3 regions of the Mesorhizobium sp. M0491 genome follow, and region 2 is predicted to be linked to each of the others. Evidence: riboswitches for the same ligand, from Rfam matches in the RefSeq annotation. Region 2 holds a riboswitch; each other region holds the start of a gene.
The links. A riboswitch is a leader RNA that binds a small molecule or an ion and turns the genes downstream of it on or off. The one in region 2 is predicted to bind thiamine pyrophosphate.
Positions count from the first base shown of each region.

Region 1: it holds a riboswitch for thiamine pyrophosphate, as region 2 does, so the genes downstream of both, thiB (thiamine ABC transporter substrate binding subunit) here and thiC (phosphomethylpyrimidine synthase ThiC) in region 2, are expected to answer to the same signal.
Region 3: it holds a riboswitch for thiamine pyrophosphate, as region 2 does, so the genes downstream of both, NKI69_RS15990 (YkoF family thiamine/hydroxymethylpyrimidine-binding protein) here and thiC (phosphomethylpyrimidine synthase ThiC) in region 2, are expected to answer to the same signal.

Region 1 covers NZ_JAMYRE010000015.1:188,407-195,586, forward strand. Annotated here, with positions in the region: gene NKI69_RS20950 (M48 family metalloprotease) at 1-553, opposite strand, end outside; gene thiQ (thiamine ABC transporter ATP-binding protein) at 810-1,601, opposite strand; gene thiP (thiamine/thiamine pyrophosphate ABC transporter permease) at 1,594-3,213, opposite strand; gene thiB (thiamine ABC transporter substrate binding subunit) at 3,457-4,455, opposite strand; TPP riboswitch at 4,499-4,613, opposite strand; gene NKI69_RS20970 (thiamine diphosphokinase) at 4,701-5,360, shown strand; gene NKI69_RS20975 (ABC-F family ATP-binding cassette domain-containing protein) at 5,362-7,180, shown strand, end outside.
Region 2 covers NZ_JAMYRE010000004.1:310,729-317,908, forward strand. Annotated here, with positions in the region: gene NKI69_RS07140 (thiazole synthase) at 1-626, opposite strand, end outside; gene thiS (sulfur carrier protein ThiS) at 630-827, opposite strand; gene thiO (glycine oxidase ThiO) at 796-1,797, opposite strand; gene thiC (phosphomethylpyrimidine synthase ThiC) at 1,794-3,629, opposite strand; TPP riboswitch at 3,733-3,849, opposite strand; partial or broken gene NKI69_RS07160 (ATP-grasp domain-containing protein) at 4,073-5,376, opposite strand; gene hemA (5-aminolevulinate synthase) at 5,947-7,158, opposite strand.
Region 3 covers NZ_JAMYRE010000011.1:74,571-81,750, forward strand. Annotated here, with positions in the region: gene NKI69_RS15975 (ABC transporter substrate-binding protein) at 1-458, opposite strand, end outside; gene NKI69_RS15980 (ABC transporter ATP-binding protein) at 451-1,218, opposite strand; gene NKI69_RS15985 (ABC transporter permease) at 1,215-1,976, opposite strand; gene NKI69_RS15990 (YkoF family thiamine/hydroxymethylpyrimidine-binding protein) at 2,072-2,680, opposite strand; TPP riboswitch at 2,671-2,784, opposite strand; gene NKI69_RS15995 (RodZ family helix-turn-helix domain-containing protein) at 2,980-3,300, shown strand; gene NKI69_RS16000 (formyltransferase family protein) at 3,345-4,376, opposite strand; gene NKI69_RS16005 (hypothetical protein) at 4,507-4,740, opposite strand; gene msrA (peptide-methionine (S)-S-oxide reductase MsrA) at 4,766-5,284, opposite strand; gene NKI69_RS16015 (glycosyltransferase family 39 protein) at 5,398-6,942, opposite strand; gene NKI69_RS16020 (hypothetical protein) at 7,032-7,180, shown strand, end outside.

The sequences.
Region 1 (7,180 bases), on a different contig from region 2:
GCTTGCCACGGATCAACGCCGCCTTGGCGGTCGGGCTGTCGCCGAGCACGTCCGAAACCACCTTGGTGGCCAGGCCTTCCTCGGCCTCCAGTTGCTGGCGCTGCAGGCCGTGATTGGCGGTGACGTGGCCCATCTCATGCGCGATGACGGCGGCAAGCTCGGCCGAATCATTGGCCAGCGCCAGGAGGCCGCGGGTGATGTAGAGATAGCCGCCCGGCAGCGCGAATGCGTTGACGTTGGGCGAATTTAAAATGGTGATGCGATAGGTCTGTGTCGGGTTGGCGGACACCACCGTCAAACTACCGACCACCTTGGCGACCATGCGTTCGAGCTTGGGGTCGGAATATTCACCGCCATAAGTCGCCAGGATGCGCGGGTGCTGCGCCTTGGCCAATTCGGCGAGCTTGTTGTTGGCGCCGACATTGTCCACCGTGATCGGCTTGTCGGAAGGCTGGAAGCCGGATTCCTGAACTTCCGGCGGCGTGAACATCTGGCAGCTTGCCAACGCCACGGCAAAACCGGCCAGCGCGAGAAAACGCGCCAGCGGTTTCATTCCCAATGTGTTAGCGCCGATCGCCAGAACGGCTTCCTTTCGGGTCCCGGCGCATGACCACGAAAATCGGGGGCGATCTTCGGAACGTGTCATGCGCTATCTCAAACTGCTGCAGCATCCGTGCCCGTCCCTTAGGGCGGGCGGCGGATACTGCAGGCAAATCACGGCCTGTGCCGGACCGGTAGGGCGACCTAGCCACACTCCCCCGGTCATGGCAAGCAAACGCCACATCGCCTGGAGCCGGTTTGACCGTAAATTATGTCCGCTTCCGGGCAACATCGCGTGATGTGGAATATCCAGCACCCGCGCCGATATAGCGCCGGAACGCCTCCGGACCAGCCCCGGTAAAGAAATCATCAGCCTTGCCGGTTGCGGCCACCAACCCATTGTCGACAAACACCATGTGCTCGCCGATGCGGCGTGCATCCTCGGGCTGGTGGGTGACAAATAGCACCGTCATGACGCGTTCGGCATGAACGGCAGCAACCAGATCCAGCATCTCGTCGCGCAAAGCGGGTCCGAGCGAAGCGAAGGGCTCGTCGAGCAGCAACACCGGTCGGTCGCGCACCAGCACGCGGGCCAGTGCGACGCGCTGGCGTTCGCCCCCGGAGAGCTCGCGCGGCAGGCGTTTCTCCTTGCCCGCGAGACCGGTGCGCGCAAGCGCCTCGGCGACCGCGACGCGGTCCGCCTCGGTCAGTCCCAGGGAGGGCGAGCGGCCGAGCCCGACATTCTGCTCGACGGAAAGATGCGCGAAGAGATTGTTCTCCTGGAACACCATCGACACCGGCCGCGCCGAGGCCGGCTCGGCGCTGACATCGGCCCCGCCGATCAGCACGCGGCCCGATTGTGGGGTCTCGAAGCCGGCGACCAGATTGAGCAGCGTCGACTTGCCCGAACCGCTCGGACCCATGATGGCGGTGATCTTCGCCGTGGCGAACTCGACGTCGAAGACAAGTGGCGCATCGCCATAGCTGCCATAACTGAACGACACATTGTCTAGCCGCACCGGCGCGCCCTTTTCGAGCCTGTTGGCCGCCCTCTCACGCATCGCGGACCTTCTCCCTTCCCAGCCAGTGCGCCGCCACGATCAACGCGAGACAGACGAAGCCGAGCAGCAGTGCCAGGCCGGCGGCATCCTCGGTGCGGTAGCTGCCCATCCGTGCCAGAAGAAGGTAGGGCAATGTCTGCACGGAATCACTGCCGAACAGGGCAATGACACCGAGATCGCCGAGCGACAGCGCCATGGCGAAAGCGAAGGCCGTGGCGAGCGGTCGCCGCAGCGACGGCCAGTCGACCAGCATCAGCCGGTTCCAGCCCGCAATGCCGAGCTGTGCGCAGAGCCGTTCGTGACGCTCGCTCGCCGCATCATAGGCGGGACGCACGGCGCGTAGGGCGAACGGCATCGCCATCACCGCATTGACGGTGACGACCATGACCGGGGCGATGGCGAAGGCATCGCCGACATGGCGCAGCAACAGGAACCAGCCAGCGCCGACGACGATCGGCGGCACGACAAGGACAAAACCGGCGCCTGTATCGGTGGCGCGTTCGAGCAGTGTCTTTGCGCCGGCACGGCGGTTCAGCGCCAGTGCCCGCCGCGCCATGGTCAGCGCCAGCGACAGCATCACCGAAAGCAGCGCCGACAGGAAGGCGAGCGCTGCGCTGGTCAGCGTTGCCTGCCGGACGGTGGCCTCGCTGGCCAAACGGCCGAGGTCCGCACCCAACCCGGCCACCACGGTTGCCGCCATCGGCCCAACGACGAACAGCAGCGCCAGGATGATGACTAGCGCGTTCAACCAGGTCTCGCTCCGATTGACCGAGAGATAGCGGCGTTGCGCGACCGGCAAATTGGTGTCGCCGACCACATTGGCGCCCAGGCGCGTCAGGGCCAGCACAACGATAAAGGTCAAGGCGATCTGCAACAGCGTCAGTGTAACGGCCCGCGCGGGATCGAAATCGAAGCGCAGCGCCTGGTAGATGCCGACCTCAAGCGTCGTCGCGGCCGGCCCGCCGCCGAGCGTCAGCACGATGGTGAAGGATGTGATGCAGAGCATGAACACCAGCCCGGCGACGCCGGGCAGTGCGGCGCGCAGCGTTGGCCATTCGATCAGCCGGAACGCCGGCCGCGCCGCCATGCCGAGCTGGCTCGCCAACCGCCATTGGTCGGCCGGTATGGTCTGCAGCGCCTCGAGGAACAGCCGCGTCGCCAGCGGCAGGTTGAAGAAGACATGGGCGACGAGGATGCCGGACAGGCCATAGATGCCCGGCCAGCTTCCCCCGCCGATCACAGCAAACACGCCGGCGAAATAGCCGGCACGGCCATAAAGCGCCAGGATGCCGAGTGCTGCGACAATAGCCGGCAGCGCCAACGGCACGGCGAATATCTGCAGGATGAAGGCGCGACCGAAGAAACGTGGATGTCGCGACAGAGCGCGCGCCACGAACAGCGCCGGGATGACCGAAAGCAGCGTCGAGAGCGCCGCTTGCCAGAGCGTGAAGCGAATGACGCGAAGCAGATAGGGATCTAAGGCTGCCCAGGCGCCCGAGAAATCATGGGCGCCCTCGAAAAGCAGGCCGGCAAACGCGCCGCCGATCAGCAGCGCGATTGCAGCGAGCGCGAGGGTGCCAGCGGTGATGCGGGGGTCAGACGCGCGTTGCACGCTGGACCACCATTCTTTCCATCGCGGCAATTACAAAGGATTGCGTTCCTTGGCGCCCCCCTCTGTCCTGCCGGACATCTCCCCCTCCAGGGGGGAGATCGGCCGCCACCCATGCTTCCGCTAGTCTCCAACGTTGCCGGACTATAACCAGCAACGACACTGCCAATCTCCCCCCTTGAGAGGGAGATGGCCGGCAGGCCAGAGGGGGGTGGAGTGGCGCGAACATCAAAAGAACTCGCAAGCCTACTTGCTCATCACCGCCAGCCACTCATCGACCCAGGCCTTGCGGTTGGCGGCGACCTCGTCGGGGCTGAACAGCAAGGTCTTGGTCGGCTTGACCAATTTGTCGAAGGCCGGATTGAGCGGCTTGTCGGTCTTGCCGGCCGGGAACATCCAGTTGGTCTCGGGGATGGCATCCTGGAATTTCGGCCCGGTCATGAAGGCGATGAACTTGGCCGCCAGCGGGTTCTTGGCCCCCGCCGTGGTGATACCCGCGACTTCTATCTGCAAATACTCGCCCTCCTCGAACGACGCTGCCTGATAGCGCTCTGTCTTCTCGGCGACCATGTGGTAGGCCGGCGACGTCGTGTAGGACAGCACCATCGGCGCCTCGCCCTTGGTGAACAGCCCATAGGCCTCGCTCCAGCCCGGCGTCACGGTCAGCACTTTCGCCTTGAGCTTGGCCCAGGCCTCGGGCGCCTTGTCGCCATAGACCGACTTGACCCACAGAAGCAGACCGAGGCCCGGCGTGGAGGTGCGCGGATCCTGGATGACGATCTTGTCATCGGCACTGCCCTCGACCAGTTCTTTCAGGCTTTTCGGCGGGTTCTTCAGCTTCTCGGAGTCGTAGACGACGGCGAAATATCCGTAGTCAAAGGGGACAAAAGTATCGTCGCTCCAGCCACCCGGCACGTTGACATCAGTTACGCCGCCATGCGGCGCGAACAAGCCTGACGCCTTGGCATCGGCGGTGAGATTGGTGTCGAGGCCAAGCACGATATCGGCCTTGGTCGACGCGCCTTCCAATCTGACGCGGTTGAGCAGCGCGACGCCGTCGGCGACCGAGACGAACTCTACATCGCAGCCGCATTCGGCCTCGAACTCCTTCTTCACCACGGGACCCGGACCCCAGTCGGCGGTGAAGCTATCATAGGTGTAGACGGTGAGCTTGTCCTTGGCCAAGGCCGGCCCGGACAAGGCCACGACCGTTGCTGAAACAAGAGCGTATAAAAGCGTGCGCATCGGCGCCTCCTTCGTTCGAATTGAAAGGAATTGAGGCGTCGGACTGTCCGAAACGTCTAATCCCTCCGCCGGTACAAACCGGATCAGGTTCAGCGGGTTGGCGAGACTGCCTCTCAGCCGGCCCGCGAAGATCGCGTCCGGCACCCCGTTAGAGCGTTTCGACACATAGGCCGGGCCGATCCCCCATGCAAGTGGGAGTTTGCCGCCTTCCGTTTCCCGTGCCGGGCTGGTAAGGGCCACACGATATGAGCACATTCACCATCCTGCTTGGCGGCGATCTCATCCGCACGCCACGGCTCGACCGCCAGGCCGAAGGCTCCCGCGTCATCGCCGCCGACGCCGGCATCGGGCATGCGCGGCTGCTGGGTCTCGTGCCCGAACTGTGGGTGGGCGATTTCGATTCCGTGCCAGCCGAGCTGCCTGACGATCTCGCTGCCGTGCCGCGCCGGACCTTCCCGGCGGAAAAGGACCAGACCGATGGCGAACTGGCCATTGCCGCCGCACTCGAGCGCGGCGCGACCCGCCTGGTGCTCGCCGGTGCTTTCGGCGGCAAGCGCGCCGACCACGCTTTCCTGCATCTGGCGCTTGCCTTGCGCCTGGCCGAAGCAGGGACCGATGTGCTCCTGACCAGCGGCGCTCAGGAAGGCATCCCGCTGCTGCGCGGAATGGCCGGCTTCGACTATGCCGATGGCACGCTGTTTTCGGTGCTCGGCTTTTCCGAGCTCGCCGGCCTGACCGTCACCGGCGCCAAATGGCCGCTGAACCACGTCAAGGTGGTGTTCGGTTCGTCGCTGACCATCTCCAACGAGGTCAAGTCCGACAAGACCGGGGGCCGCCTCGAAATCGCGCTCGGCCATGGCCGCGCGATGCTGCTCGCTCATCCCTATCCCTTACCTGAAAGCTGACATGGCCCCGCCTCTTCTCAACCTCGACGGGATAAAACTGACCTTCGGCGGCACGCCGCTGCTCGACGGCGCCGCCTTGACGGCTTCGGCCGGCGACAAGATCGCACTGGTCGGCCGCAACGGGTCGGGCAAGTCGACCCTGCTGAAGATCGCCGCTGGCCTGATCGAGCCGCAGGACGGCGAGGTGTTCCGCCAGCCTTCGGCAACTATCCGCTATTTGCCGCAGATGCCGGACATGGAGGGCTTTGCCACCGTCCGCGCCTATGTCGAGGCCGGGCTTGGCCCCGCCGACGATCCCTACCGAGCCAGCTATCTGATGGAGCATCTCGGACTGTCGGGTGAGGAACGTCCGAATGATCTGTCGGGTGGCGAGGCGAGGCGTGCTGCCCTTGCCCGCGTGATGGCGCCGGAGCCAGACATCCTGCTGCTCGATGAGCCGACCAACCATCTCGACCTCTCGGTCATCGAATGGCTGGAAGAAGAACTCATCCGCACCTCCTCGGCACTGATCGTCATCTCGCACGACCGCCGCTTTCTCGAACGTGTGTCGCGCGCCACCATCTGGCTCGATCGCGGCCAGACCCGCAGGCTGGACAAGGGCTTTGGCCATTTCGAGGAATGGCGCGACCTGGTCCTGGAGGAAGAAGAGCGCGAGCAGCATAAACTCGGCCGCCAGATCGTTCGCGAAGAGCATTGGCTGCGCTACGGCGTGACGGCGCGGCGCAAGCGAAACATGCGCCGGCTCGGCGAGTTGCAGACCATGCGCCAGCGTTTTCGCGGCCATCGCGGTGCCGAAGGGTCGGCGACCATGGTGGCGAGCGACGCCGCCGAGTCCGGCAAGCTGGTGATCGAGGCGAAGAACATCGAGAAGAGCTTTGGCGATCTCACCGTGGTCAAGGGGTTTTCGACCCGCATCCAGCGCGGCGATCGCGTCGGCCTGGTCGGGCCGAACGGCGCCGGCAAGACGACGCTCTTGAAGATGCTGACCGGCGAGATGAAGCCGGACGCCGGTTCGGTGCGGCTCGGCACCAATCTGGAGATCGCCACGCTCGACCAGAAGCGCGAGGCGGTCGACCCGCAGGAGACGCTGGCGCAATATCTCACCGACGGGCGCGGCGAGAACCTCGTCATCGATGGCGAGCAGCGCCACGTCGTCTCCTACATGAAGGATTTCCTGTTCAAGCCGGAGCAGGCACGCACGCCGGTGCGCGAGTTGTCCGGCGGAGAACGGGCACGGCTCTTGCTGGCGCGGGTGCTGGCGCGGCCGGCAAACCTTCTGGTGCTCGACGAGCCGACCAACGATCTCGATATGGAGACGCTGGAACTGCTGCAGGAACTGGTCGCCGGCTTTGCCGGCACCGTCATCCTGGTCAGCCACGATCGCGATTTCCTCGACCGCACCGTGACCAGCCTGATCGCGCCGGATGGTGAAGGCCGCTGGATCGAATATGCCGGCGGCTACTCCGACATGCTGGCGCAGCGCGGCGGCACCAGGCTGGACGACCGCAAGGCGCGTGCGAAGGCCGAAAACGGCGAAGCGCCAGTGACGACCAGAAGTGAAGCGGCCGCGCCAAAGGGGCCGGCGAAGAAACTGTCGTTCAAACAGAAATTCGCGCTGGAATCGCTGCCCAAGAAAATCGAGGGTGTGACGGCTTCGATCTCAAGGCTGGAGAACAACATCGCCGATCCGGCCTATTACGAGCGCGACCCGGCCTCCTTCCAGAAAACCATCGCCGCCCTCGACAAGGAGCGCGCCACGCTGGCGGCGCTGGAGGAAGAGTGGCTGGAACTGGAGATGCTGCGCGAGGAGATGGAAGGGT
Region 2 (7,180 bases):
ACCGCGGTGTTCAGGAGAACGGCATCAAAGCCGAGTTCCATGACAGTCGCCGCGTGTGACGGCCGCCCGAGCCCTGCATCCACAATCAGAGGTACCTCAGGGAAATGTCCGCGCATTGAGCGCAGGGCCGGAATGTTGACCGGCCCGAGGGCGGAACCGATCGGCGCGCACCACGGCATCAAGACCTTGGAGCCCGCCGCAAGCAGCCGCTCGGCGACGACAAGGTCATCTGTGGTATAGGGGAATACAGCAAAACCGTCCTCGCACAGGATGCGGGCGGCTTCGACCAAACCGAACACGTCCGGCTGCAGCGTGTCGTGGTTGCCGATCACTTCGAGCTTGATCCAGCTGGTGCCGAAAACTTCGCGCGCCATCTTCGCGGTCGTGACAGCCTCCTTGACGGAGTGGCAACCAGCCGTGTTGGGCAGGATTCTGACATCCAGCGAGCGTATAAGAGACCAGAATTTTTCGCCGCCCCTGCCGCCTGCCATCTCACGGCGCAGAGAGACGGTCACCACCGACGTGCCCGATGCCCTGACCGCATCGGCAAGGATGGCCGGCGAAGGATATTGAGCCGTGCCGAGAAGCAGGCGCGACGGAAGCTCGGCTCCATAAAGCTCGATCATGGCCTAGCCACCCTGCATGGGCGAGAGGATTTCGATCCGGTCGCCGTCGTTCAACTGGAATTCCGCCCGGTTGGCTTTGTGCACGAGGTCGCTGTTGACGGCGGTCGCCAGCCAATCGCCCTCATAGTCAAGCGCGGCAAGCAGCTCGGCCAGCGTGGTGGTGGCAACCTCATGCGCTTCGCCGTTGACGATCAGTTTCATGAGCAAGCTCCTTAGTTCTGTCTTGACTGAAAACCAGGTCGGCAGCCTGGCGCGCCATGGCGGGAGCCAGGAGAAAACCGTGACGATAGAGCCCGTTGATCGCGATGATTTCGCCGTTCGTTTCGACGCGCGGCAAATTGTCGGGAAAGGCTGGGCGGACGCCGACACCGGTTTCAACGATATCGGCCTCGCCAAAGGCCGGGTGGAGGGCATAGGCGGTACCCAGCAGCTCCATCATGGAACGCGCCATCACCGGTCCGGCACTCTGGCTTTCAATCATCGTCGCTCCGATCATGAAACGGTGATCGGTGCGCGGCACGGCATAAAGCGGAAAGCGTGGATGAAGCAAACGGACCGGCCGCGACAGCGAGACATCAGGCGTGCGAAGGATCAGCATTTCGCCGCGAACACCGCGCAGCCTGTCATCGGCCGCTGCCATTCCCATGCAGTCTATCTGACGGGCGAAACCCGAAACAGGCCGGGCGTCGCAGCCGAAGTGGAATTTGACACCCATGGTCGCAAGCTTGTCATGAAGTGCCGCCATCGCCGGGCGTGGGTCGAGGTGAGCCTCGTCGGGGAAGAGCAATCCGCGGCGGAAGCGGCGGGCTAAGTCGGGCTCCAGCAAGGCAATTTCATCTTCCTCGACACGCCGATAGCCCGTCGTGCGGCTGGCGAACCGGTCGAGCTCGCCCGCATCGCGCGGCGCGGCCAAGACCAGCGTTCCCCGTCGTGCTACCAAGCCTGGCGTTGCGGCGTCCCACCAGTCGGCGGCGTCGCGTCCGAGATCCAGCACCGGCTGCTCGGCGCTTTCACGCTCGCACCACGGCGCCAACATGCCACCGGCGAACCACGACGCATTGCCTCCAAGGGCAGGCCTTGTCTCGGCAACGGTAACCGCCGCGCCGCGTGCGGCGAACTCGAAGGCGGCGGTGAGGCCGGCAACGCCCGCCCCTTTGACCAAGACCTTCATGATGGCTCACGTGGCTGAGATATGAGCGGTGCGCCGGTCTCGTCCGCCGGCAGGTAGAGATCGCCGCCCTCGCGGTATTTCGCCGCCATCGCCGCCATGCCCTCTTTCTGTGCCTCGGCGCGGATGTCGTGAGAGATACGCATGGAGCAGAATTTCGGTCCGCACATCGAGCAGAAATGCGCCACCTTGTGCGCCTCCTTGGGCAAGGTCTGGTCGTGGAAGGACCGCGCGGTTTCCGGGTCGAGCGACAGATTGAACTGGTCCTCCCAGCGGAACTCGAAGCGCGCGCGGGAAAGCGCATCATCCCTGACTTTCGCTGCCGGATGGCCCTTCGCCAGGTCGGCGGCGTGGGCGGCTATCTTGTAGGTGATCACGCCGATCTTGACGTCGTTGCGATCGGGAAGGCCGAGATGCTCTTTCGGCGTGACGTAGCAAAGCATTGCGGTGCCGAACCAGCCTATCATGGCGGCACCGATGCCGGAGGTGATGTGGTCATAGCCCGGCGCGATGTCGGTCGTCAGCGGGCCAAGCGTGTAGAACGGCGCCTCACCGCAGACGGCGAGCTGCTTTTCCATGTTCTCCTTGATCTTGTGCATCGGCACGTGGCCGGGGCCTTCGATCATTACCTGGCAATCCTTCGCCCAGGCGATCTGCGTCAGTTCGCCGAGCGTTTCCAACTCGGCAAATTGCGCCGCGTCGTTCGCATCGGCGATCGAGCCTGGACGAAGACCGTCGCCGAGCGAGAAGGAGACGTCGTAGGCTCTGGCGATGTCGCAGATCTCGGCGAAGTGCTCGTAGAGGAAGCTTTCCCGGTGATGGTGCAGGCACCATTTTGCCATGATCGAGCCGCCGCGCGAGACGATACCCGTGACCCGGTCAACGGTCAGCGGGATGTAATGCAGCCGCACGCCGGCGTGGATGGTGAAATAGTCGACGCCTTGCTCGGCCTGCTCGATCAGCGTGTCGCGGTAGACCTCCCAGGTCAGGTCCTCGGCAATGCCGCCAACCTTCTCGAGCGCCTGGTAGAGCGGCACCGTGCCGATCGGCACCGGCGCGTTGCGGACGATCCATTCGCGGATGTTGTGGATGTTGCGGCCGGTCGACAGGTCCATCACCGTATCGGCGCCCCAGCGGATCGCCCAGACCATTTTTTCGACCTCTTCGGCCATCGATGATGTGACGGCGGAGTTGCCGATGTTGGCGTTGATCTTGACCAGGAAATTGCGGCCGATGATCATTGGCTCGCTCTCGGGATGGTTGATGTTGGCGGGGATGATCGCCCGTCCGCGCGCCACCTCGTCACGCACGAATTCGGGCGTGACGAAATCGGGCAGCGTCGCGCCGAAAGCCTCGCCGTCGCGCTCAAGCTTGCCGCGTAGGATCTCGCGACCAAGGTTCTCGCGGATGGCGACGAACTCCATTTCTGGCGTGATGATGCCGGCGCGCGCATAGGCAAGTTGGGTCACCGCCTTGCCCTGCTTGGCCTTGAGCGGCCGATTGCGTATCGGAAATTCCGGTGTCAGGCGCTCGCCGGTGGCGAATCCGTTGTCCTCCGGCCGGACATGGCGGCCGTCGCAGCCCTCGACATCGCCGCGCGCCAAGATCCATTCGTGGCGAAGCCGGGCCAGGCCTTTTTCGATGCTGGTTTCGACAGCCGGATCGGTATAGGAGCCCGACGGGTCGTAGACGGTGACGGGCGGTTCGCCGGCTGTCGGATGGACGGAGATTTCGCGCATCGGCACCCGGATCTGCGGGTGGATGGCACCGGGCTTGTGGATCTTACGCGAAGCAGGCAGCGGTCCCGTTGAGACGGCTGGGGTGAGGGCATTCATCTTGAGGCTCCTTTGCTCATGCATTGGAGACCCAGTTCTGTGCCGGAAGGATGAAAAGACGCTTCTGTCGACCTGCCGAAACAGGACCTCGGGCGTGAACTCCCGCAGAGCGCTTGCACCGTCCCTACGCCAGTATGAACTGGATCAGGTTCAACGGGTCACTGCGCCGCGAAAGCCAGCAGTATCTCAGCCCCTTGCCGGGACTCCCCTGGTGAATGCCTCAAGTTGAACGGGCCGGGGTTGTCTTGTCAAGCGCGTGTTCGTCCTGCGGCGGCGGTGGGCGGCAATCAAATTGGGGCCAAATTGGGCCGACGGCCTCGCCACGGGTCGCGGAGAAGTTCCGCGGGAGACAAGGCAGGTGTGGCCAAAGCTGCATTTGCCTCGTCAAACTTGATGTGACATTGACGTAGACGGAACTGCTGCGTTTCAAGGATCTTAAGCCGTCAATGCCTGATCGGAACAGAACTGGTGGGCCGCCCGAACGCCCCACAAACATCGTGCTCTCGATCACCTCTTATTGTCGCCGGAAAAGGGGTGATCGACCAATCGATCAAGTCGACCGCTCGCTGAAGGGCGCCCTCGGTTTCAGCACGGCTGGGCGAAGTGGCAATGACATGTCCAATCCAGTCTCGGAAATCCCCCTTCCTGACGATCGGTGTCTTGGGTTCAACATTCAATTTGACCTCGGCCACACCTGATATAGCAGCTGCCTGAGTGTCGCCACCAATCCAGTCCAGGGTGCCATCTTGATCAGGAAGCAGGAATCGCGCGGCCGCAGTATGCGAATGCTTTTTGCGCAGATCCCATTCCCCGCCAATGACAAGCTTGATGTGCTCGGCGACGAGGTCGACACCGTAAGCTAACTGGACCAGTTGAGGGTCGGGCGCGCCACTAAGACGCGGATTAACTTCAATGACAACTGGACCGCGTTTCGTGCACCGGAGTTCAACGTTAGTTGGCCCCAGCCAAGGCCGAGAGCCCGCAAACAGCTCAGCGAAACATCGGCGATGCGCTCACGCTCCTGATCGGTTAGCAGGGCCGGATACGTCACCTCACGTATGACGAAATGGGGGAGGGGACCAAAGTCATTGGCGCAAATCGCAACGACCTCATTCCCCATAACATTAATGCTATAGAACGGGCCCTGTGCGAATTCTTCGACGAGTATTTTCGGTGTAGACCGCCATATGTGCTTTCCGCCCAATAGATAGGTCGTATGTTCGGCTACGTCTTCGAGGCTGCGGCACAATCGGACACCCATGCTGCCGCTGCCTACTGCCGGCTTAAGAATCACGGGCAGGCCGATCTCTGCAGCCGAGCTTTCTACCTCCGCCGCATTCGTTGCCAACCGATAAGCCGGTATTGGAACGCCGGCCTGCGCGAGGAGTTGGCGTTGCTTGAATTTGTCGCAGCTTCGTTCAATCGATTCAGGGTTCGGTCCCGGTAGATCGAAATGCCGGCAAAGCTTGCCAACTGTCGCATAGATCGATTCATGGTCCCCGGCAAAGCCAGTAATGCCAGCAATGTCGTGGGTAGCACGCAGCCGCGAACTTTCGCGGACCAACGCTTCGAGATTGCCAGTGTCGACACGGATTGCCTCAACGTTTTCCGCCGAAAGATAGTCGTACCGAGGTGGATCAGCCGTCAGAGTAATTGGATGAAGACCAAGACACTGAGCCGCTTGGACGTATAGCTGACCAGTACCCCTATGGCCTTCGACCAATATGAGCGCTCTTCTTCTTACCATTGCTGTTAATCCCGATGTTGCGTGCTGGCGGCGGTCCGAGGGTACCGGCGTCACTTTTGGAGCCGTGCCGGACCTCAGACTCGCGGTGCCGTACCATTGTCAACGACTGACGGTTGTAAAAATCTTGTAAATTGATTTGAAGGATCTGTTGCAGCGTTGTTGATTAGGGCGGCGTCGGAGGCTTGCTCCGTTCAAACCAGGTTAGCTGGGGTTGGTGTGTGATCCCGTGGGCCTGGGCGTGACCTACCTCTCGGGTAGGGCACGCCAAGCCACATCAAACTCGCAGCACAAGAACATGCGCTCTGGTCATACCGGCTCATCGTGAGCCCTGAATCTGGAACCGGCCCGATGTGTAAGCAGCGAGTCGTCAAACGGCCCCATTCAATCATGGAGTCACATCATTTAAGATCGCGAAAGCTGTCATTGCGGGTTACGGAACTGCTTTCCGATGACATTCGAAGATGCGATCGGGCGTCAGAACCGGATCGCGGACCGCCGCATCCACCTCGGCGAGCCCGGCTAATATAATCAGGTCTGAGGCTGCGCGCCCTGTCGTTCCCAGCATTTACATTAGGCAGCCTTGCCAAGATTGTCCCGCAGCAGAACCTGCCTGAGCGCATCGACGAACGTCCGAATATCTGTCGTACTATGGGCAGGCGTAACCGTCACCCTGAACCGCTCGGTTCCCACCGGAACACTCGGCGCCAGAATTGGCTGAACGTATATTCCATGCTGATCCAGAAGCTGGCGGGACGCTTCCTTGCAACGGAATGGATCACCAATAAGCACAGGAATGATGTGGCTTCGGGTCGGCATGACGGGGATGCCCGCCTCTTTCAGCAATCCGATTAAAAGTTTCGTTTTCCGGTGCAGATCAATTCGTTCTGAATCTGAATCGCGAAGATGGCGCAGCGCTGCCAGCGCACCAGCCGCCAGCGCTGGCGCAAGCGCCGTGGTGAAAATGAAACCGATCGAGAAGCTTCGTATGCTGTCAACAATGGAGGCAGGTCCGGTCACATAACCCCCCATCGAGCCGAACGCCTTACCTAGCGTCCCTTCGATGATGGTTGGACGATCCATGATGCCAAGTTCCGCGGCAATGCCGGCGCCTTTCGGACCGTACATTCCCGATGCATGAACTTCATCCAGAAACGTCATTGCGCCAAATTCGTCCGCCATGTCACAGATATCTTTGATCGGTGAAATGTCACCGTCCATTGAATATACCGATTCAAAAACAATGATCTTGGGTCTTGCAGGATTTACACTGCGCAGAAGCTCCCGCAAATGCGCAACGTCGTTATGCCGGAAGACGCGCTTTTCGGCCCGGCTGTTGCGGCATCCACTAATAATTGAAGCGTGGTTGTGCTCGTCAGAAAAAATAATTGTGTCCGGCATCAAAGATGCCAATGTACTCAAGGATGAATCGTTTGAGCTGAAGCCGGAAACAAAAATCAATCCTGCTTCCTTATTGTGGAAATCTGCAAGCTCCCGCTCGAGCAACACGTGGTAATGGTTGGTGCCACCAATGTTGCGGGATCCTCCCGATCCTGCGCCGTTGGCATCGACGGCGCGCTTCATTGCCGATAGCACTTTGGGGTGCTGCCCCATACCGAGATAATCATTAGTGCACCAAATGGTTATCTCTTTTCGGCCGTCGGGCCTATTGAGCCAGGCCTTTGGGAAGTTGCCAGACTGACGCTCCAGATCGGCAAATTCACGATACCCGCCACGGCCTTTGAGTTGCTCGATTCTTCCGGCGAAATACTGCACATAATCCAAATCAATCTCCTGTTGGGAAGCC
Region 3 (7,180 bases), on a different contig from region 2:
GTCGATATCAGGGCGTTTTCCCAGGCGCTGCCGAAGCCGCCATAGGTCAGGCCGTCGAGGTTTCTCGGGCTTACTATCTCGCTGCGGGCCGCATTGAAGACCACGCGGCCGGTTTCCGATTGCACCACCGCATAGACGCCCTTCAGGTCCGCTCCGGCGGTTCTCTGGGTGAACAGGCTGATGGTGCCGTTGATGCCGAAATCGGCGACGCGATTTGCAACCAGCGTGCCCGCACCGGTATCGCTGTAAGGCAGGATGTCGACCTCGAGCCCGGCCTCGCGATAGAAGCCCTTGTCGCGGGCGACGAACAGTCCGATGTGGTTGGTGTTGACCGTCCAGTCGAGGGCAACGGTGACCTTTTGTGCCGATTGTGCTTGGGCTCGCCCCGATCCGGCAATGAGCGGAAGGCCTGTGGCAAGGGTCAGCAACAAGGCCTGCCGGCGCGTCAAGTCAATCATGATCGTGTCCTTTGGATGGGGTGGCGTTGAGGATGATGTCGAGAATCTCGGCCTCGAGCGCACTTGCCTGGCGCGCGGCATCGCCGCCAAGGCTGCGCGGGCGCGGCAGCGGCACCTTGATTTCACGCACGATGCGGGCCGGGCGCGCCGACAGCACATAGATGCGGTCGGACAGGAACACGGCTTCGCGCACGTCATGGGTGATCAGGAGCGCCGTCCAGCGATGATGCCGCCACATCTGTTCCAGCCAGCGCTGCATGGCCGTGCGGGTCAGCGCGTCGAGCGCGCCGAACGGCTCGTCGAGCAAAAGCATGTCGCGTTGCTGCACCACCGTGCGCAGCAAGGCCGCGCGCTGGCGCATACCGCCGGACAGTTGCGCTGGAAAATGCCGCTCGAAGCCGGCAAGCCCGAATTCGGCAAACAACGGCGCAACGCGCACCCGCGCCGCCTGTCTCCTCATGCCTTGGACTTCGAGCCCGAGCGTCGCGTTGTCGAGGATGCGCCGCCACGGCATCAGCGCGTCACGCTGCGGCATGAAGGCGAAATGCCTGCCGTGGTCGTCGAGCGGCGCGCCGTCGAACAACATCTCGCCCTCGCCATGCTCGGCGCCGGTCAGAAGCTGGAAGAGCGTCGATTTGCCGGCGCCCGAGGGTCCAAGGATCGAGACGAATTCACCAGCGCCGACGCTAAGCGAAATATCGGCCAGCACGTCGAGCCCACCGAACGCCTTGCGCACATACCGCAGTTCCAGCCGGCTCATCGCCAGGCTCCCTTCCCGGCGGTTTCCTTGCCGGCCCGCTCCCAGGGCATCGCAAGGCGCTGCAGCAGTACAGTCAACCCGAACAGGACAAGGGTCAGGGCAGCGCTCACTCCGACGGCGGCAAGAACCAGGTCAGGACGGAAATTGTTCTTGACGTTGAGCATGTAGATGCCCAGCCCCTTCGCGGCCCCCGCATATTCGGCGAAGATCGCGCCGACCACGGCGTAGGTGATGGAGATCCTCAAGCCAGCGAAGAAATAGGGCAGCGCCGAAGGCAGCCGTGCCAGCACGAAGATGCGCCAGCGCCCTGCCCCCATGGCGCGCAGCATTTGCCCGATCTCGGCCTCGGTCGACTCATAACCCTCGACCAATGCAACCAGCATCGGAAAGAAGGTAACCAGCGCCACCAGCATGATCTTGGGCGCCAGCCCGAAGCCGAACCACAGCACCACCAGCGGCGCGATGGCCACCAGCGGCAAGGTCTGGCTGACGATTAAGACGGGAAACAGCGCACGCCGCAGCGGCTGGAAGAAGTCGACCAGCATCGACAGCACGAAGGCGGCGCTGAGCGAACAGGCAAAGCCGAGCAGCGTGGCGCCGATGGTCGGAATGGCGTTGTCGGCCAGCGCCTGGCGATTGAGCAGCGCTTGCTCGAAAACGCGCGACGGCGCCGGCAGTATCGTCGGCCTGATGCCGGAATAGGTGGCATAAAGCTCCCACGCCACTAGGAGCAAACCGACCGAGATCATGGCCGGCATTGCCTTGACAAGAAGGCCCGCGATCGGGCGCGAAGCGAATGATGATGAGACCACGGGAGATAACCTTTGACGGCCGCGCGGAGGCGGCGGCAGCTTCAGACAGCCGACGGGCTGTTGGCCGAGACCGTGACGTCGAGGGTTACGTGGCCGGCGCCTGGTCCGAAGCGGCAGAAGGCCTCGTCCAGCGCCGAAAAGATCGCACCGGCATCACCGCGCAGTTTCGTGCAGAAATGCTTGGAACGCTCATAGACGCCGGACTGCTTGAGAAAATCGATGCAGCCGTAGATCTCGTCCATGTGGTCGTCGGTGCCCATCACATAGAGCGAGAACTGCGCCGCCGCCGGCTGGCCGGTGGCAGCAGCATTGCGCACCGCCGCGATGGCCGCATCCTTGCGCGGGCCGAGTGGCCCGACAGGCCCGCCAAGTGCATCGGAGCGGCAGATCGGATCATCCGGCTCGCCAGGGCACCCGCGCGAGATGGTGGCCGACAACACGCAATGTTTGCCGCTACGTGCCGCCGCCACGAAGAGGTCGCGCATGGCGGGAAACAGCACTTCGGGCGACCCGACCAGCAAGGTCGAGATGTCGTCGGTCTCGATCCTGAGCTTGTCGCGCCAGGGATCGAGCGCACCGAGCGCGCCAAGAATGACACCGACGAAATCGTCGGTCATGGGGTATAGGGAAATCTGTGCGCCTGAAAACATCGCCCGCCTCGCTCCGCTGGTATTACCCAGATCAGCTTCTAGGGTCTGTGGGCTTGCCGCCCCCGTCTCAGCCCCGACCGTACGGAGCACCCCTGTGGATGTGCGCCTTAAAGCATCATTCGAGTTCAAGGGAAAGCCGTTTTTTCAGAGCACTGCGCCAAAAGCATTGCGCCAGTCACGGTGCGCCTGAGCGGAATTTTGTCGGGAACCTTCGCCGCCGCGACCGGTTGTCCCCACAGTCGCAACGCGATCACTTTCGTAGAAAATAAGCGACGACTTCACAGAAATGGAGACAAACCATGTTCATGAAAATCCTCGCAGCTTCGGTTCTCACCATTGGTCTGGCCACGTCAGCCATGGCGCAAAGCGCCGGCAGCAACAACGCAAATGGAAGCGGCAGCGGCAAGTCGGTGACGGTTGAGCCGAACACGCCGGCTTCCCCGAATACGATCGAGCCGGACACTGTCGACCCGGGCACGACCAACAGCACGACTGGCACGGTAGGGGACATGAATTCGAACGCGGATCAGAATTGCCCGACCAACCCGCAAGGCGCGCAGCCGGACGCCGATGGTAACGCGACGGCGCCAACGGTAAACGATAATCATTGTGGCAAGTAACCACGTCGCAAACGGATGAAGCCGCTGGGCATCGCCCAGCGACTTCATCCGTTTTTCTGGTCCGCAGCACTCGCTTTGCCGAACAGCCGGATTTCTGGAGCGGGTCTCCCGGCGGGCGGGCGCGAAAATAGGTGTTTCGAATTGAGCAGCCGTTTGAGCACTCTACCGTAGGTAAAATACAGGACCCGACCGTTGGCGAGATCAAATTCCACTGTTCCCCACCGCCTGACCGGGGCCTTTCCTGTGCAGGGCCCCAGCCTTCTGATCTGGAATCCCAGCCTGACTTTGCGCGTTCCGATTTCAAGATAGATGCCTGGCAGAAGGCCAAGCACATGCCATAGCCGTACAACATGCTCGACCGACATGGCCGGCGAGATTATCAGGTGGCTGGGCTGAAGCCGCGCCCAGACGAAATCGCCTTTCGGTTGCGGCATTCCTGACAACAGCCCCCGGCAGTAGGTCGGCACCGCCTCGCTCACCAGAATCCGCATAGCGGTTGCCGTGCTGTCGACCAGGGCTTCTCTCGATGTCCAGTCAGCTTCGGAAAACGGCACCTGCCCGAGAATGTCACCCTCGTCAAAACCGGCGGACATCTTGTGGAGCGTGACGCCGCCATGAGCCGCATGCCGGCCGTCCACGGCCAAGCGCTGGATCGGGTGGGGCCCTCGATAGTCGGGGAGCAGCGCCGGGTGGAGGTTGACCCCGCCTTTGGAAAAATGGCCAAGAACCTCTTGAGGGATCAAGACAGGCAAAGTGTAGCAGACCAGCACATCGGCGCGGACGTCAGACAATTGCCGACCAAGCGCATTCCAATCGTAAGGGCGGCCAAATTCGATCAACTTGACAGGCGTGTTACCGATAAACCGCCTGAGCAGCAGCTTGCGTTGAAGCCTTCGCCGGAAATTGCCAATGCTGAAACCGGTGGGACGACGCCGGAACCCGGGCACGATGATCGCGCCAATTGCATTTCCAGCCTCTAGCCAGCCGGCGAGCAGAGGCCCCGTATAGTTAGAGATATCGAGGACAAAAACGGCTGTGATCGGCTCCGAGTGATCGGTCGATTCGATCGGCCTCATCTTCGGCGGCTCAAACGGGCCGACAGGTCAGGGCGAGCTTGTCAGGTCGGCTGAGTGGAAGGCGATGCCAAGGCAGTGACAACCGAAAGACGCTCGCGTTTTACAAACACTGGCTTTTCGTAAACTTTTTTCACGGCCCGTCTCCCGAAATCAACTCTTCCTGCGCAGTTGGACCGCGATACGGCAGGCTGTCAACCGCCTGACCGTGTTTGCCTACCGCATCCGCATTCGCCGTTGACGAAGGTGTTCGAAGGGCGCTTTCGCACATTGGTGAAAGCTCGATGGCTTCACCGACGCGACAAGCCGCGCTGACCGAAAGGGGTTTGGATGCGATGATCTGCTCGACGACACCGTCGAGCAGCAATGCAGGGCAAATCGCAGTTGCAAATCTACGAAACCGCCGTCTCGCGAACCGGCAGCTTCCAGCCTGGCCTGACGAAGTGGCAGGTGTATCCGTCGGGATATTTCTCCAGATAGTCCTGATGCTCGGGCTCGGCTTCCCAGAATGGACCAACGGGTGCGACTTCGGTGACGACCTTGCCCGGCCACAGGCCCGAGGCATCGACATCGGCGATGGTGTCCTCGGCGACGCGCTTCTGTTCGTCGCTGGTGTAATAGATCGCCGAGCGATAACTCGTCCCGACATCGTTGCCCTGGCGGTTGCGGGTCGTCGGATCGTGGATCTGGAAAAAGCGTTCCAGCAGCGTGCGAAAGCTTATGATGGCCGGATCGAAATTGATCTCGATGGCTTCTGCGTGGGTGCCGTGGTTGCGGTAGGTGGCGTTGAGCACGTCGCCGCCGCTGTAGCCGACACGGGTGGAGATGACGCCGGGATAGCGCCGTATCAAATCCTGCATGCCCCAGAAACAGCCGCCGGCAAGGACTGCACGTTCGGTCGAAGTCGCCATGTCACGTCTCCTCAAAGGTAGCGGTTTTCCGTCTGGAATTGCGTAAAAGCAAGTGGTCTCGCCATAAATGGGCATTGTCACCTGCTTCGTCCAGCGGACGCGGTGGATCTACTTCAGTTGCTCGTTTGGGCGAGCCTGTCGATCAAACCCGGTAGCTTCATGCCAGGCGGAATGGCGGCAAAGCTGATCGCCACCGGTGGTGCCCTGAGCGACCAGTCGAAAAGAACGGTCTTGACGGGGATGTTGCCCAGCCACGCCAGCAGCCGAGGTGGCACGCCGCTCCCGGGCCAGACCAGGAGCATGCCGTGATCGCGCAGCCGCTGGCTGGTGATCCAGGGGGCGAGCCGCATGTCGAGGTCGGTGAAGATCGACGGCTTGTCATAGGCGTTGAGGCCCGCCAGCAACGCGATGCGGGTATCGCCGCCGACGATGTCGAGCCGACCGGGCACCGCCGCGTGCCAGACCGCCTCGGCTTCGTCCGAAATCTGCCGCGCTGGCCAGCAGACGGCATCCATGCGCCCGCGCAAATTGCAACTCGTCCAGCGGATGCCCGCATAGGCACCGGACATGCCGAGGATGCAGGCGAACGCGCAGATCGCCAGCCGTCGCAGTTCGACGGCGCCGAGCCGATGACCCAGCAAGGCGAGCGCCACAACGCCGACCAGATTGTACATCGGCGCGCCCCACGCCTCGCCGGCGCCGGTGAACAGCGAAGCCACCATGACAAGCACCGCCGGACCAAGCCCCATCCACACGAGATAGGCCAGCGCGCCGCTCTCGATGGGCTGTTCCGGCGCGGGCGAGCGCCGCAACAGCCCCGATATCGACAGCACCAGCAATAAGCCGCAGAGCCCCGCCATTTGGACACCGATATAGTAAAGGCGGGCGCGGTGGACCAACACCCATTCATCGCGGCCGGCGACATAGGTCAGCGGCAGGAAATCGATGCGGTAGAGCTGGACGGCCAGCGGCGCGGCGACGGCGAGGAAAACCGCGAGCCCAAGCCAGGGCCAGGGCGTGGCGAGCCGGTTGCGTGCCCGTGTGTCCGACAACAGCCAGATCGCCCCGAAGAGCAACAGCAACCCGGTGGAAAACTTGGCATAGAGCCCGACGCCCGACACCAGTCCGAGCGGCAGCCACCAGCCCGGCCCACCGCCACGGCCCGCACGCCACAGCAGCCAGCAGATTGCGGCCCAGAAGGGCATCTGCGCGTAATCATGATTGAACTGCGGTGTCGGCCAGCCGAAGAAATACAATGACGGCATCAAAAGCACGGCGGCCAGCGCGCGGGTTCTCCCGAGCATGTCGCGGGCCAGCAGGTAGACGAAGACGAAGGTCGCCGAGACGACAAGCTGGGCGAGCAGATATTGCGGCCAGCGGAACGATCCGGTCAGAAGATGGCTGATCTCGAGCAGCCAGCCGGGGAGCTGCGGATGCTTGTAGGTCAAAAGCACCCATTCGCGGCCCCACATGAAGCTCTCGACGACATCGCCGGGCGGGGCGGCATCGACAAGCGCCGGAACCACGGTCCAGCACAGGATCTGCGTCAGGCATAAAAGCGCCAGGCCGGCTTCTGGATAGCGCATCAGACCCGGCCAGATCGACGACTGCCGCCAGTCGCCTGGAACAGAACTGCCGACCGGCAGCCAACCGTTCATGGGTTCGTCGATTCGCGTCATGCGGTGGATAAATCACACCGGACGGTTTTACGAACAGCCCAGAACTTGAAGCTTACGAAAATGTATACTTGGCCGACCATGGCAAAACCAAGATTGAGGCAGAGTTTCGCGCCACCATGCCGCCTCTCCCGTCATCACATGCCAGCAAGACAACAATGGAACACGCCATCCCGCAGCACCCTGAACATGCCGGGCATGGCGCCTTGGGCGTGATCGC